Regions from separate parts of the Halalkalibacter lacteus genome, predicted to be linked through region 1. Evidence: predicted binding sites of a transcription regulator. Region 1 holds the regulator's gene; each other region holds the start of a gene.
The links. The regulator Rex, encoded in region 1, represses fermentation and respiration genes when NADH is low (regulators of the CRP and FNR family bind a similar motif). The targets are predictions, from matches to a motif close to TTGTGAAATATTTCACAA.
Positions count from the first base shown of each region.

Region 2: pflB (formate C-acetyltransferase) is a predicted target of Rex. The motif match lies at 1,900-1,917, and genes of this name have one in related genera.
Region 3: SAZ04_RS06325 (formate/nitrite transporter family protein) is a predicted target of Rex. The motif match lies at 2,124-2,141, and genes of this name have one in related genera.
Region 4: SAZ04_RS04670 (cytochrome ubiquinol oxidase subunit I) is a predicted target of Rex. The motif match lies at 1,892-1,909, and genes of this name have one in related genera.

Region 1 covers NZ_JAWRVL010000022.1:25,625-29,847, reverse strand. Annotated here, with positions in the region: gene tatC (twin-arginine translocase subunit TatC) at 90-842, opposite strand; gene SAZ04_RS15465 (twin-arginine translocase TatA/TatE family subunit) at 860-1,042, opposite strand; gene SAZ04_RS15460 (redox-sensing transcriptional repressor Rex) at 1,162-1,797, opposite strand; gene SAZ04_RS15455 (ABC transporter ATP-binding protein) at 2,136-4,070, shown strand; gene SAZ04_RS15450 (ComEC/Rec2 family competence protein) at 4,202-4,223, opposite strand, start outside.
Region 2 covers NZ_JAWRVL010000027.1:23,184-27,406, reverse strand. Annotated here, with positions in the region: gene nirB (nitrite reductase large subunit NirB) at 1-1,381, shown strand, start outside; gene nirD (nitrite reductase small subunit NirD) at 1,404-1,724, shown strand; gene pflB (formate C-acetyltransferase) at 1,969-4,194, shown strand.
Region 3 covers NZ_JAWRVL010000006.1:96,287-100,509, reverse strand. Annotated here, with positions in the region: gene SAZ04_RS06335 (L-lactate MFS transporter) at 1-43, shown strand, start outside; gene SAZ04_RS06330 (amidohydrolase) at 299-1,918, opposite strand; gene SAZ04_RS06325 (formate/nitrite transporter family protein) at 2,302-3,108, shown strand; gene SAZ04_RS06320 (SAM-dependent methyltransferase) at 3,222-3,824, opposite strand; gene SAZ04_RS06315 (TetR/AcrR family transcriptional regulator) at 3,910-4,223, opposite strand, start outside.
Region 4 covers NZ_JAWRVL010000004.1:148,869-153,091, reverse strand. Annotated here, with positions in the region: gene SAZ04_RS04680 (NAD(P)/FAD-dependent oxidoreductase) at 1-454, opposite strand, end outside; partial or broken gene SAZ04_RS04675 (Gfo/Idh/MocA family protein) at 1,468-1,677, shown strand; gene SAZ04_RS04670 (cytochrome ubiquinol oxidase subunit I) at 1,970-3,310, shown strand; gene SAZ04_RS04665 (cytochrome d ubiquinol oxidase subunit II) at 3,307-4,223, shown strand, end outside.

The DNA of each region.
Region 1 (4,223 bases):
GACCCCTCATTGTAAGTCCTCCTTTTGTATCATTTGTTCAATATTTCACATAGTTTATCTAAAAAAGAGTGAATGCCTATACAAGACACTCACTCCTCCATATTCTGTTCGCGTTCTTTCTCCAACCTTTGTACTTTGCGATATGTGAGGTATGACACCCAGATACTAAATTCATAGAGCAATAATAACGGAAGGGTCACCATTAAATGAGATAAAATCTCTGGTGGTGTAATCAAGCCCGCTATGACAAGCAAAAGAAAATAAGCAAATTTCCGAACTTGCGTTAGTAAACTTGGTGTTAACATTCCTAACCGTGTAAAGAACATTACGACAACAGGCAATTGAAACAAAAGTCCAAATGGGATTGTTACTTGAAAGAGAAATGAGAAATATTCATTAATACCGTACTGTTCAGTAATCCCTAACCGTTCAGATAAGTTGCTCATAAACTGAACAATAAATGGAAAAAGAACGAAGTAAGAAAAAGAAAGACCAACTAAAAGTAAAATAAACGCAAACGGAATATAGGCCAGTGTTGCTTTTTGCTCCTTTTTATGCAAACCCGGACTTACAAACGCCCAAAGCTGAAACAAAATTACTGGAAAGGTAATGATAAGCGCACTTGCAAAAGCAAATGTCATAAAAATCCGAATCGGATCTGTCATTTTAAATGCATTCATCGGCAAATTCTGAGCCGTTGGTGTACTTTGTAAGTATGTGATAAGTGGTGCAGCTAAAAAGAAGCCGGCAATTAGCGCCACGACGAAGAAGACTAAAGTTATAATAATTCTTCGTCTAAGCTCCACAATGTGGTCCATTACCGACATGTCTCTTTGTTCCATTTATAGACCCTTCCTACTTAGGCTTTATCGTTTTCTTTTTTCTTGTTATCATCTTCGTCTGCTAAGCCTTTTGTTGCATTTTTAAATTCACGTAATGTATTTCCAGCCGCTTTTCCTAACTCTGGCAACTTTTTCGGACCAAATATTAGTAAAGCAACGATTGCAATTAACGCAATGCTGCCTGCTCCTAATCCACCCATAGGTAGCACCTCCTTGTCCTAATTTTGATTATAGAGTGTATTCAAATAGATGGCAATGGCTTCTCTCATTGCTTCGAACCTGTATAAACAGGGAAAGGCACTCTATTTATACAGATTTCTTATACAGGATAATGCTTTAAAAAATAAACCAATGCCTGTAATTCAACAGATAAATCGATATGGTGGACCCGTACCGTTTCTGGTACATCTAACCTAGCTGGTGTGAAGTTTAGTATTCCTTGTATGCCTGCATCAATTAATTGATCCGCGATCTTTTGTGCAGGGGCTTGAGGTACAGTTAAAATTGCAACAGTAGCTTCCGGATCGATAACATCTTGCAAGTCTTTTAAATGATGCACAGTGACTCCACCAACTTCATCACCAATCTTGCTTTCATCTACATCGAAGGCCATGACAATTTGCGTACTATTATTTTTTGAGAAATTGTAGTGTAAGAAAGCCGTACCTAAATTTCCGACACCTACAAGAATAACTTTAGTCAATTCATCTTGATCTAATGTTTTACGAAAAAAAGAAAGTAAATAATTCACATTGTAACCATACCCTTTTTTTCCGAGCGCACCAAAATAAGAAAAATCACGCCTAATGGTTGCTGAGTCAACTTTTACTGCCTCACTCAATTCCGTTGAAGATACCCGTTGCTTCCCCGAGGCAGAAAGATTTTCCAAGAATCGATAGTATAGTGGTAAACGCTTTGCTGTAGCCTGTGGAATCTTGGTTTGATCAATTTTCATCCATTGCCTCCTTTACTGCTTTCCTGTAAGACGTATGGTTATTGTACACTATTTCACACAGTTTGTAATCGGTTTAATCCGTTGTTCATGAAGTTGTTGAAAGATAGATTCTACGATACACTAGAGGTAACCAAAAAAGGGCGCTCTTTACCTTTTTTTGGTTACCTCTAAGCAATGAGCGGAGCCGCTGCTAGGTTTTAAGCCTTTAGGAGTGGTCTTCTCCTCAAATCGTGCAGCGTGTGGAGCCATTGCTACATTCATAAATAAAAAGGGCCTCTTTACCTTTTTTGGTTACCTCTATTAGAGATTTAATTATAGTAAATAAGGAATGAAAATCCATGATTGTCTTACAATGTATAAACATCTCAAAATCATTTGGCATTGATCCAATTTTAACAAATATTAAGCTAGATATCCAAACAGGTGAACGTGTTGCACTTGTTGGACGAAATGGTGCTGGAAAATCAACATTGCTTAAAATTATTGCAGGCCATCTTTCTTATGATAGTGGACAAGTAATGATGCCAAAAGGAACAGAACTTGGTTACCTTGCTCAAAACACCGGACTTGAATCCGAATTATCTATTTGGGAAGAAATGCTAACGGTATTTGCGCCACTACGAAAAATGGAAAAACAAATACGAAATATGGAACTGCAAATGTCTGATCCCGATTTACTAGCAGACCAAGCACGTTATGAAAAACTTTTGAAAGAGTACGATCAACTTCAACTTACCTTTAAAGACAAAGGCGGTTATCAGTACGAAGCTGACATTCGCGGGATTCTCTCAGGTATGAACTTCGCAGACTTTGATTACGAAACAAAAATTTCTACTTTAAGTGGCGGTCAGAAAACAAGACTCGCTTTAGCAAAGTTATTATTAACCAAGCCAGATTTGCTTATTCTTGATGAACCGACCAACCACCTTGATATCTCAACGTTAACATGGCTTGAGCAATATTTGATTGGCTATCGTGGTGCTATTCTTATCGTTTCTCACGACCGCTATTTTCTAGATAAAATCGTCACTGAAGTTGTTGAAATTTCAAGAACAAAGTCCACTAAATTCACCGGGAACTACAGTGCTTATCTTGAGGAAAAAGCAAAGCGTTATGAGCTTGAGTTAAAACAATATGAAAAACAACAAGATGAGGTAGCTAAGCTGGAGGATTTTGTCCAACGAAATATTGCGAGAGCCTCAACGACAAAACGAGCGCAAAGTAGACGGAAACAACTCGAGCGAATGACTTTACTCGATCGTCCAGCTGGATCTGAGAAATCAGCCTCCTTCTCCTTTACAATTGAGCGTCAAAGCGGAAATGAAGTTTTGCGCACGACAGACCTTCATGTTGCTTATGGTGAGGAAACAATTTTTCAAAGTTTAGATTTAGCCATCGATCGGGGCGAAAGTGTTGCGTTAATCGGCCCAAATGGAGCAGGCAAGTCGACTCTATTAAAAGCTTTGATGAATGACATTCCTGTCAAAAATGGCACGGTTCGAATTGGGAGCAACGTGACTATTGGGTATTACGATCAAGAACAAGCTAATTTAAAATCTAATAAATTGGTTCTTCATGAACTTTGGGATGATCATTCACTGCTTCCTGAAAAAGAAATCAGAACTGTCCTTGGAAACTTTCTTTTCAGTGGCGATGACGTCTTAAAACCTGTTTCTACCCTAAGTGGCGGAGAAAAAGCACGACTTGCTCTTGCAAAGTTAATGATGAAAAAGGCCAACCTTTTAATTCTCGATGAGCCGACCAACCATTTGGATCTAGATGCGAAAGAAATTCTTGAGAATGCGTTAATCGATTATCCCGGGACATTATTATTTGTCTCACACGATCGTTATTTCTTAAACAGAATTGCCACAAGAATGGCCGAACTTGTTGACGGACAGATCACGAATTATCTTGGTGACTACGATTATTATGTTGAGAAGAAAGATGAGATGGAACAACGAGAATTGTTGAGCCAACAAGAAAAGGGGCAGACAAACGCTTCCTCTTCTGAAGCAAACCAAGCGGATAAACGCTCTTATGAACAAGATAAAGAAGCAAAAAAAGCAGAACGACAACGTCTAAGGAGAATTGAAGAAATCGAAGGTCAAATCGACACACTTGAATCTTCTTTAGTGGAAAAAGAAGAAGACCTTTGTAACCCATCTATCTATTCAGATCACGAAAAGGCGCAAACGCTTCAAGCAGAAATTGACAATGCAAAAACAACGATTGAAACTCTCATGGAAGAATGGGAAAATCTGCAAGAATAGCTATTTTGGGGTCAGACCCCTCTGCACGTCTTCACCGCGTTAAACTGCTGTGGAAATAGCGAGGGGACTGACTTTTTCTGTTTAATAGAACTGTTTTTGAGTGAAAAACAAAAGTGCTAGTGGTAGGCGGGTCAACCCCCACCTACGTCTCTT
Region 2 (4,223 bases), on a different contig from region 1:
TCACAATGAATACGAAGGCGTTTATAAAAAAGTTCTCATCAGAGATAACCGAATTGTTGGGATCGTGTTATATGGAGATACAAAAGACAGCAACCGATTATTTAGAATGTTAAACGAAAACCAAGACGTTTCAGATTCTACTTCTATTTCATTTTTTCAGTCAGGAGAGGCAGAAACAAATGATGTTGCAACGATGCCAGATGATGAGATTGTATGTGGTTGTAATGGAATAAAAAAGGAAACGATTGTCAGTGCCATTCACCAAGAAGGGGTAACGACAGTCGAGCAGGTTGGAGGATGTACGAATGCTGGTCGTTCTTGTGGACGATGCAAACCAGTCATTCAAGACATCATTGCGTACACTCTTGGTGACGAGTTCGCACAAACTGCCGAGAAAAAGACGGTATGTGGTTGTACAACATTAAGTCGTGATGAGGTGGTTGAGGAAATCAAAGAAAAAGGATTAACAACCATTAAAGAAGTAATGAATGTTCTAAACTGGTCAACCGAGGAAGGCTGCTCGAGATGTCGTCCAGCTCTCAACTACTTTTTAGGTATGGTGTATCCGGACTATCGAGATGAAAGAGATTCGCGTCTAGTGAACGAAAAAATGCATGCGAACATTCAAAAAGATGGAACGTATTCAGTGATTCCAAGAATGTACGGCGGTGTAACAACAGCGAAGGATTTACGGAAACTAGCGGAGGTTGCTGAGAAATACAATGTACAGTTACTGAAAATTACAGGTGGACAGCGAATTGGGCTATATGGTCTAGAAAAAGATCAGCTACCTGATGTTTGGGAAGAGTTAGGGATGCCGTCGGGATATGCGTACGGTAAAACGTTACGTACAGTGAAAACATGTGTTGGAGCACAGTTCTGTCGCTTTGGGACACAAGATTCTATGAGTTTAGGAATAGAGTTAGAAAAACGCTTTGAGCGTCTTGATACGCCACATAAAGTAAAAATGGGTGTATCTGCTTGCCCAAGAAACTGCGCAGAAGCGGGAATTAAGGATGTCGGAATCGTAGGGCTTGATGGCGGATGGGAAATTTATGTAGCAGGTAACGGGGGGACCGACCTACGAGCTGGGGACCTACTGTGTAAAGTGAAGACGGAAGAAGAAGTGTTCGAAATTACTGGAGCTTATTTACAATATTATCGTGAAACGGCATTGTATTTAGAGCGAACTTCTAGTTGGGTAGACCGTTTAGGGTTGGAACATGTGAAAGAGGTTGTTTTTAATGAGGAGAAAAGAAATGAGTTAAACACACGCCTAAGCAAAACGCTTGCTCGTTATGAAGAGCCATGGCAAAAAGCGATAGAGGATTCATCTATTCGTGATGCTTATTATACAACACGTGAAATCCTGAAAGTGTAAAAGAAGAAGGGAGAGATTTTCAATGATTTACAATGGAATACGTACAAAAATTGCTGATTATGATCAGTTACCAAGTATGGTTGGTCAAGTGTTTATGGTAGGCCAAGAGGAAATAGCGGTATTTCGCCTTTCAAATGGAGACGTTCGAGCGATTAAAAACAAGAGTCCTCATCCAAAAGGGGGAAAACTTGCTGACGGTCTTGTAAGTGGTGAATATATTTATTGTCCGATTCATGATTGGATTATTTCACTCATTGATGGAAAAGTTCAAGCGCCTGACAGAGGAAGCGTTCAAACTTATCCAATCGAAGTAGAGGGAAACAATGTTTATCTTATCTTGTAAAATGTCGATCAAATTCATTATTTCGTCACGAATACCAAGTGATTTGTGATATTTATCACATTCATATATTGGTAAATCTAATAAACTAATAAGTGTAAGGTATTAAACGTCATCGCAAGACAAATCACATAGATAGGTGTAAATTTACTAATCATGTAAACGTGAGCACCTATCATTGTGAAAGTGTTCACATTGAAGGTGTGTACGTACATCGCAGATAATTTGAGAGAGCGAGGAAAAGTAAATGAACTATTGGAGAACGTTTAAACAAGGGAAATGGCAAAATGACGTAGATGTCAGAGACTTCATTCAACGGAATTACAGGTTATATGAAGGGGATGATACATTTTTAGAACAAGCAACAGATCATTCCTTACAATTATGGGATCAAATTATGGATCTTAGTAAAAAGGAACGCGAGAACGGCGGCGTTGTAAATATGGATACATCGATCGTTTCTACAATTGTATCTCATGAGCCTGGCTACTTAAATAAAGAATTAGAGCAAGTGGTTGGATTGCAAACAGATGAACCATTTAAAAGATCGCTTCAACCTTTTGGTGGGATCCGAATGGCTGCAGATTCGTGTAAAGCTTACGGATATACACTTGCACCTGAGGTGGAAGAAATTTTCACAAACTATCGCAAGACTCATAACCAAGGAGTATTTGATGCCTATACACCTGAAATGAGATTAGCACGAAAAGCTGGGATCATCACAGGCCTTCCAGATGCCTACGGTCGTGGTAGAATTATCGGAGACTATCGAAGAGTAGCGCTTTATGGTGTTGCCTATTTATTAAATCAAAAACAAGAAGAATTAAATACGACTGGCTCGACGATGACAGAAGAGGTCATTCGTGATCGTGAAGAATTATCCGAACAGATTAGAGCCCTACGTGAATTAAAAGAAATGGCTGCGTCGTATGGGTACGACATCTCAAAGCCAGCAGAATCAGCAAAAGAAGCGTTTCAATGGTTGTACTTTGCTTATTTAGCAGCAATTAAAGAGCAAAATGGTGCAGCAATGAGCCTAGGACGAATTTCAACGTTTTTAGATATTTATATTGAGCGAGATATTCAAGAAGGGACGTTAACAGAGGTTGAAGCTCAGGAATTAGTCGATCATTTTGTTATGAAACTACGACTCGTGAAGTTTGCGAGAACGCCAGATTATAATGAACTATTTAGTGGTGACCCGACTTGGGTAACTGAATCAATTGGGGGAGTAGGAGTTGATGGAAGAGCGTTAGTTTCAAAAAGTTCGTTCCGATTCCTGCACACATTAGATAATTTAGGACCAGCACCCGAACCAAATTTAACGGTATTATGGTCAAATCAATTACCTAAGAACTTTAAAGATTATTGTGCAAATATGTCAATTAAAACAAGCTCGATTCAATATGAAAATGATGATCTAATGAGAGCGAGTTACGGTGATGACTACGGAATTGCTTGTTGTGTAAGTGCAATGAAAATAGGAAAACAAATGCAATTTTTTGGAGCGCGTGCTAATTTAGCAAAAACACTCCTGTATGCGATTAACGGTGGGGTTGATGAAAAACTTAAAATTCAAGTAGGACCATCTTTTTCACCAATTACAGACGAGTATTTAGAGTACGAAAAGGTCGTTGCTAATTTTGATAAGGTGATGGATTGGTTAGCAGAACTGTATATGAATGCACTTAATGTGATTCACTACATGCATGATAAATATAGTTATGAACGGATTGAAATGGCCCTGCATGACAAAGAAATCATTCGCACGATGGCTTGCGGGATTGCAGGATTATCGGTAACAGCGGACAGTTTAAGTGCAATCAAACATGCAAAAGTAAAAGTCATTCGCGATGAACAAGGGATTGCTGTCGACTATGAAATCGCAGGTGATTACCCTAAATATGGAAATAACGATGATCGTGTCGACGATATTGCCGTGTCGCTTGTGAAATCCTTTATGAATAAATTGAAAAAACATAGAACGTATAGAAATGCGATACCAACAATGTCTGTCTTAACGATTACAAGTAATGTTGTGTACGGCAAAAAGACCGGCAATACACCAGATGGGAGAAAAGCAGGGGAGCCATTTGCACCTGGAGCTAATCCACTTCATGGACGCGATCAAAAGGGAGCGCTTGCATCTTTGACATCTGTTGCAAAAATACCATATGAGTATTCGCTTGATGGCGTATCTAATACATTTAGTATCGTACCTAAAGCATTAGGAAAAGAAGAACAGGATCAGACGTCAAATCTAGTTGGGATTCTTGATGGATATGCAAAACAAGGGGGGCATCACTTAAATATTAATGTATTCAATCGTGATACATTAATTGATGCTATGGAGCATCCTGAAGAATATCCACAACTAACGATTCGTGTATCGGGTTATGCTGTTAATTTTATTAAATTAACACGTGATCAGCAAATTGATGTTATAAATCGGACGTTTCACGAATCACTGTAGAGTTTATGCTAATACAAAAAGGTTGCTTT
Region 3 (4,223 bases), on a different contig from region 1:
CGAGAAAGCATTACGAGAGAAACAACAACATGCTGTTTCATAGAATAGTTTACTAATGTTGAAAGCGACAGACTAACCAGTCAGTCTGTCGCGAATCAATGTGTTAGTTAGGACGGTTCAACTAACGAAACCGCAAGCATTAACTGATACGCTTTACTGTTGATAATACTACAACATGATTATCGGACCTGCTTTCCTAAACCCCCAAAAGCAATTTAATATAAGTGCTTCACCTAATCGTGGAATAAAGAAGAGAACGTTCTTAAATACTTGATTCACCCCGTTCTCCTCCTTCTTTTTACACGATTATTTTATCTGATGAATGGACCAAATGACCATCTAAATACGTTTCTAGCACATGAATTTGATCAATCTCACTTGAATCAATGTTCAAGATATCTTTATCTAAAACAATAAAATCTGAACGGAACCCTACCTTTAATTGTCCTACATCAGCAATTCGTGTCATCTGTTGTGCATGACGAGTATACAAATCAATTGCTTCTTCTACCGTAACACATTCATTTAGATTAAACGTTTGTCCAGTATACGCAGTTCTGGTTACAGCGGCTTTAATACCGATAAATGGATTAGACGTATCAGCCCAAGATGTGGCTGGAGCATCAGATGAAATTACGACTTTCGCTCCTGATTTTAACATCGTTTTTAATGGGTAGGATTGATTTGTTTTTTCTGATCCTAAGTTTGTCAGATAGCTGTTAATTTCTGCAAACAAAAAGATTGGTTGCGTGACAAAACCGATTCCTGCTTCAATTGCTTTTAGTAGCGTCTCTTTATTAGGCAAGGCTGCATGTTCAATGCGAATTGACGGCGCATCCTTAATCCAGTTCTGTTTTCTATGAAACGTGTCAACAATTTGTTCAATCGCCCTCTCACCCATCGCATGAACGACTAATTGAATCTCGTTTTCTTCTGCAACCATTGCCGCATCTAATAATTCCTCAGATGTCGTTGTAGATAATCCAACATTTTCCAGTTCGTTTTTATATGGACTGTCTACCCAAGCCGTCTTTCCTGAAATGCTACCATCAGCAAATAATTTAATTCCGCCAACGTGTAAGTAGGAGTTGCGATTCAATCTATGGGTAGAGAAGATCTCCTTGCTTTTGCTTATCTCCTCCCATAAATAATAGAGAACCGTTCTTTGCTTGTAACCGAATGAGTATGCTTTCACAAAGAGATCATAGAAATTGGTTAAATGAGACGTTGCCATTAATTCAGTTGTCGAGGTAATCCCTTGAGAAAACAACTTCTCACTTAATGTTGCAAGTCGTTGTGCCTGCTCTTCGATTGTTGGTTCTTGCATTACCTTATAAATGAGATCTCTTGCCTTCTCTTTCAATATCCCAGTTAATTCTCCATCAGCATTTACCTCAATTTCTCCGCCTGCTGGTGATACTGTCAAATCATTTATTCCAGCTAATCTAAGCGCCACGCTATTAACAACGATGATGTGCGCACACGTTCTTGTTAAAATCACCGGAACGTTAGGGGCTACTTGATCTAAGTCCCACCGAGTAGGCGACCTTTGCTCAGCTAACTTTACCTCATCGTACCCCCATCCTCGAATCCAAGCATTGCGATCTTGAACATTGAGCTCGTCATACTTTTTTTGAATTTCTCCTTGAATCTCAATAATAGAATGTACTTGCGGGGGACCACAATAAATTTGTTGCTCAACATCAGCCAACATTAAAGGATGCATGTGAGCATCAATAATTCCTGGCAACACTCGTCTCCCTTGTAAATTAATCCATTCAGCATCTGTAATACTCTGTTGTAAATCTACCTGATTGCCAATCCATACGATCTTCCCCGCTTCAACGATCATCGCTTCTGCATGAGGTTGATCAGGATTGGAAGTATAAATGAAGCCATTATAAAATAGTTTCTTCACGATGAATCCCTCCACAAATCTATGTAATTCTTACTAACATGTCCAGCAGGTAAGTATCAGCTCCTTATCACATCATTTTCTATATATAGTACCTCTTTGTCAAAATTCATGGAAGTGTATAGAAGGTTTATTGCATACAAGAATCTATTATAAAGATTAATAAAACCTAATACCATCTATCACGTGAAAGAGCACTCATACCAATTTGTGAAACTATTCACATATCCTTAACAATGAAAGCGCGACCGATATGACATGATTTTGACAGTTTCATATATCTATTTCAATGGCATTTTTCCATGATAAAGTAAAGGTACTTTCAACCGAACTATCACCTTGTTCCTACTCCTTAATGGGAGAGGAGAATAGAAAGGATTATTTATATGGAACATGCCGCACTCGTAAAAGTCGAACAAATGGCCTTGAAAAAACAAAAGGTTTATCAGCAAAGTCGTATTCGTTATTTATTGCGTTCGATTTTAGCAAGTCTTTTTATTGGTTTTGGCGTCATTGTCGCTTTCAAAACTGGGAACCTCTTTTATTTAGAAAATTCTCCATTAACCTATCCTATGGCAGCCATAACGTTTGGAGCAGCTATCATCTTGATTGCTTACGGTGGCGGAGATTTATTCACTGGGAATACGTTCTATTACACCTATACTTCACTAAAAAAGAAGATGAATTGGATCGATGTTGGAAAATTATTATGCATGAGTTATCTTGGGAATTTCCTAGGGGCAATTGCATTTGCTATTTTAATTTATTTTACTGGCCTGTTTAATGACCACTCTGTTAATAGCTTTTTATTCAGTGTAACCGATCAAAAGATGAACACCCCTTGGCTGGAACTGTTCTTTCGCGGAATTCTATGTAATTGGCTTGTTTGTCTTGCTTTCTTTATTCCGATGACATTAAAGAGCGAGGGAGCTAAAATTTTCACGATGGTCTTACTTGTTTTTTGTTTCTTTATTTCTGGTTACGAACACAGCATCGCTAATATGTGTACTTTTGCTATTTCTTTAGTATTAAACCATCCAGATACGATCTCATGGAATGGTGTTATTCATAACCTTGTACCTGTGACTCTTGGAAACATTATTGGTGGTAGCTTGCTAATGGGTATGTTCTATTATTATGTAAATCAGCCAAATCAATCAGAAGAAACAGAAGAAAATGGGGCAATTAAATAAATTGATAAAAAAGCAGAAGTTCTCAATAAACTGTACCCCTATAGAGTAGACACCTTAAAAAAAGGCTACTCTATAGGGTACTTTTATGTCTGTTCAAAAGTCTTGAAAACCATTTAATGCGCTAATTCATAAATAAAAAATCTCTCAAAAGGGTCTTGGTCGTATCCATTAAAGAGTGTAATGTCTTCTTTTAATTCAAAAGCGGTTTTCGTTTCTAAATAATGAACATATTCATCTGATCCGTAATAAATAATCAACTCTATTTGTCTTTCTGAAGCCTCTACTGAAAGCAAAATATTGTTGATCACTTTCATGAAAATTTGGACAGAAAATGGATTAAAAAAATAGAATCGATTGTCTCGTGGATCGATCTCGTACTCTTCTGCAAGGCCATAGAAGAAATGAATATTGTCGTTCTTCCTTTTCTTCAAATAACGTTCTTGATTCTCGATTGCTTCTTGATAGAAAGTCCCGTTCATTTCTATCCCTACAGCAGATGCGTTAAAGTAATAATTGATATAAAAAGGTAATCGCCCTTTTCCGCATCCAAAGTCTATTAGACGATCACTGCTTTTTAGCTCATATTTCGCAAACAGTTTTTCTAATGCACTATATGGTGTTGGCTCATAACGATTATAATGCACGATCTTATTAAGCTCTTTTTGCACGCCTTTTGTTTCAATGTTTAGCAATTTATCATAAAAATATTCTTTCATTAATTACCCCTCTGATTTGTTTTCTATCCTTCATTTATATTTGATAAAACCTGCCCCAATTTTATTAGTGAGAGGCAGGTATAAGTTATTTCACTGATAATCCATTTATTAGAAATTGAATCGTCGTTTCGAGTTCTGCTTCATTATCCCAGTCCGTTTCAGGTAATACTAAAAATAGTGATAATAACGTACCCATCAGAGTTGTTATGATTAATCGCATAATTGTATCAGGTGACCAATCAACGATTTCATCTTTTTCCTGAAATCTAATGATGATTTTTTTGAATTTCTCATACACATGTTCTTTGAATAACTTTACGTAGGGCTCTTTTAGCTCTTCATGATAGGAAATCTCTTGAATCAATATTTTCACAACCGCTATATATTTTTTTACGAACT
Region 4 (4,223 bases), on a different contig from region 1:
ATTTATCCAAGTCATCAATGAAATAATTGAGGTTTTCATTCTCAAACTTTTCTGCTCCTTCGAGTTCAATTTTTCTTGGATGAAAGGCACCATTTCCAGCGGTGAGAATGATAGTTCGTGTTAAATGCTCTTCCTTATTAGTAGTGAGTTTAATGACTCCATCTGCTTGGATATTAAGATCTTGAGCCACTTGTTCTAAACAAATTGTTGGATTGAACTGCGACATTTGCTCTTTTAACTGATTGACTAATTCTTGGGCACGAATTTTTGGAAAACCGGCTACATCATAAATATATTTTTCAGGGTATAGGGTAGATAGTTGGCCACCAAGCAGGGGTAAACTTTCAATAATTTTCACAGATAAATTTCGCATGCCACCATAGAACGCAGTGAAAAGGCCTGTAGGTCCTCCTCCTACAATTGTGATATCATATATTTTCAGATCAGCTTCCAATATACTACCTCCTAGAATAATCGCTTTACGAACATTATTTTCAGCAATGTTACAAAATGTATATCCATCTCGCATATAGCAAAAATTTTATTCATTTTTTACGCTTATAGCATTTAATCAGATCAGCTTTCGTTATAGGTCGTCAACTCCTTTTCTTCTTTCACCTGAAGCAATGTTATTGCTGGTCATAGCCCCTGCGCCACCCGTGAATTAATACGTCTGTTTCTAATTTTTTTGTCAATAGAATTGGTATTTGTTATTGAAAGTCTTTTCAACCAAGCAACACCTCATTCAACTTTACCACCCCCTAAAATACATGAGAGATTTTATCTGTAACCATTTTAATTTTTACCTTTAGTTGGAATACATCCTTTACTTAAACCAATTATATTTAACTAAACCTTACGTGTGAAATACAAAAAATTGATAATATTATCCAAATATTAATGTAATCGCTTTAATGTGGTAAGTAATTAAAAGATAAGTATTGCTATAGCTTGGTGATCTTTAATCCGTTGTGGACGAAGTCAATTAGCATACTATATTAAGGGACTTGAAAAACTTCCGTAAGTGTGACTGATATTGGTATGGATTGAAAATGATGATGTTTAAATTAGGGCAATTATCGATTTTTATTTACCACTCAAAAAACATTCTGAGAAATATCACATATCTACTGTTCAAGCGAATGCCGATGACTTAATAAGTGACCAAGAGCTAGATGCGGTATTTATTGGTGTTCCAAATAAATACCATGCTCCTATTGCAATAGAATGCAGGGAAATATGTTCTATTAGAAAAGCCGATAGTGATAAATAAAAGCGATGCTAAAGAAATTCTGATCACTCAAATAGAGACACGCAAATTGGTCAAGATCCACATAAAATGCACTAGGAGTCCTTAGTGATCAGGTAAAAGACCAAGTGGGAAGAGGAGAACTCGGTATCATATAGTATGCAAAAGCAAGTTGGTTTCGTAACAAGGGCATTTCTGGATAAGGAACGTGGTTTACACAAAAAGCAGAATCCGGAGGCGGTCCACTTATTGATATAGGAGTACATTTGCTTGAACTTTCCTTGTATTTGATGGGGAATCCGAAACCAGTTAAAAGCAGACTACAAAACATGACGAATGCTTATATTGGCAAGTTGGACCATCGAGAAAATTTGCGGTTATTCTTAAAGATTGCACCAAATGTATCTTCTATTCCTAAATTGTCTTAAATGGTGAACCAGGTTTTATATCGATAAAACTAAATACGGGGTGCGGATGAGTATTTTACCGAATAGAAATAAAATTCGTTTATTAAAAGTGGGAGGAGACCTTCTGCTTTTTTTGTTGTAAGATCCCTTTTTCATGAATGCTTGAAAGTAAAATGATTGCAATAAATATGTACTGTCATTAAATTCTCACTCTTTTGTAACAAAATCGTTTAATTTGTGATGTGCTTCACATACATTTCGCATATACAATATCTATAACTCCAAAAAGAAACGAATGAAGAGGGGGAGAAAGATGGAATCAGTTGAATTTAGTCGCTATTTAACGATGTTGACATTATCTGTCCATGTGATTTTTGCAACAGTTGGTGTCGGTGTTCCTATATTAATAACGATTGCCCATTGGCTCGGATTAAAAAGAAATGATGAACATTATCTTTTACTTGCAAAACGTTGGGCACGTGGATATGTCATTAGTGTGGCTGTTGGGGTCGTAACAGGTACAGCCATTGCTTTGCAATTGGCTCTTCTATGGCCGCGGTTTATGGAGTTTGCAGGTCAGCTTGTTGCGCTACCGCTATTTATGGAGACTTTTGCATTTTTCTTTGAAGCGATATTCCTTGGAATATACTTATATACATGGGATCGGTTCAAAAATCCGAAGACTCATTTTTACTTGCTAGCTCCGGTTGTTTTAGGGTCAGCGATGTCTGCTCTATTTATAACGTCTGTTAATGCCTTTATGAATGCACCGCAAGGCTTTTCGTTAGTTGATGGACAGCTAACGAATATTCAGCCTTTACTTGCAATGTTTAACCCGGCTATGCCTACGAAGGTGGCCCATGTCTTATCATCTGCTTATATGACTACTGCTTTTATTCTTGCATCGATTGCGGCTTTTCATTTAATGAAAGGAAACCGCCATGAGTATCACCGTAAGGCACTTGCGTTAACGATGAAGGTTGCGCTTATTTTCTCGATTGCGACAGCGCTTGTTGGTGATTTGTCAGGTAAATATCTTGCAGAATATCAACCTGAAAAGCTAGCAGCAGCTGAATGGCATTTTGAAACAGAAGGAGAAGCGCCGCTAGTTCTTTATGGTGTGTTAACAGAAACGAATGAAGTGAAGTATGCAATTAAAATTCCATATGCGCTTAGTATTCTCGTACACAGCAACCCGTTTGGAGTTGTGACCGGATTAAATGACATACCTGAAGAACTACACCCACCTTATGAGATTCATTACTTCTTTGACATTATGGTTTCAATTGGGATTGGGCTAACCGTGCTTTCTTTAGTCTATTGGATTGCCCTTACACGTAATTGGGGATTTATCAAAACACGTCCTTTTCGTTTCATGCTTGTCCTTTCAGGTCCTTTAGCAATGATTGCGATTGAAGCCGGTTGGTGGTTTGCAGAGATGGGACGTCAACCGTGGATTATGCGTGGGTTTATGACAACAGTTGAAGGTGCAACTGATTCGCCTTATGTCGGTATTATGTTCATTGCCTTTGCGTTGTTGTATATCATCTTATTAATTGGAACAGCCGTTGTATTGACGCGTATGTTCAGAAGGAATCCAGTTGAGCGTGAGCTGGAGGAAATGTCGATCGAACAAAGGAGTGTTGCGAAATGACGATTGAATTTATCGGGATATCGGTATTGTGGTTATTCCTGTTTGGCTATGTCATTGTTGCGTCGATTGATTTTGGAGCTGGATTTTTTAATGCCTCTACGATTTTGACTAGAAAGCATCATATCGTAAACACAATCATTCAGCGTTATTTGTCTCCTGTATGGGAAATTACGAATGTGTTCTTAGTATTCTTTTTTGTCGGTATGATTGGTTTTTTTCCTAGTACCGCGTACTATTTTGGTACGGTATTATTAATTCCGATTAGTATTTCGATTATTTTACTAGCGCTACGGGGAAGTTATTATGCTTTTGGCACGTATGGGACGAAGGGGCATGTTGGCTATACGTTGATGTATGGAGTAACAGGCGTACTCATTCCAGCTTCGCTATCTACTGCTTTAATTGTGTCTCAGGGTGGATTTATTCGTGAGACAGTAGTGGGCGGCATTGAACTAGATTATGTTGCGCTGTTTACGAGTCCGTTTGCCTGGTCGATTGTTTTGCTTAGTTTAGTAAGTGTTTTATTTATCTCAGCAAGTTTCTTAGCTTACTATTCTTCTGTTGCCAAAGATGCTAAGGCATTAAATTTATTTCGAAGATACACATGGATTTGGAGCTTTCCGACGATTGTGACAGCACTAGGAATTATTATTGAGATGAAGTGGCATAATCCATCTCATTATGAAGGGTTGCTATCCCTTTGGTGGCTATTTGCACTATCGTTTTTATGCTTTATCACAAGTTTGTGGTATTTGAAAAAAGGTCACTATGGCTGGTCATTTATCTTCGTTGTCTTACAATTTGCACTCGCATTTTATAGTTACGGGATCTCACGTTATCCATATCTATTGTATCCATATTTAACGATTTATGATGGTTTCACAAATGAAACGATGGCTTACGCGCTTATTAC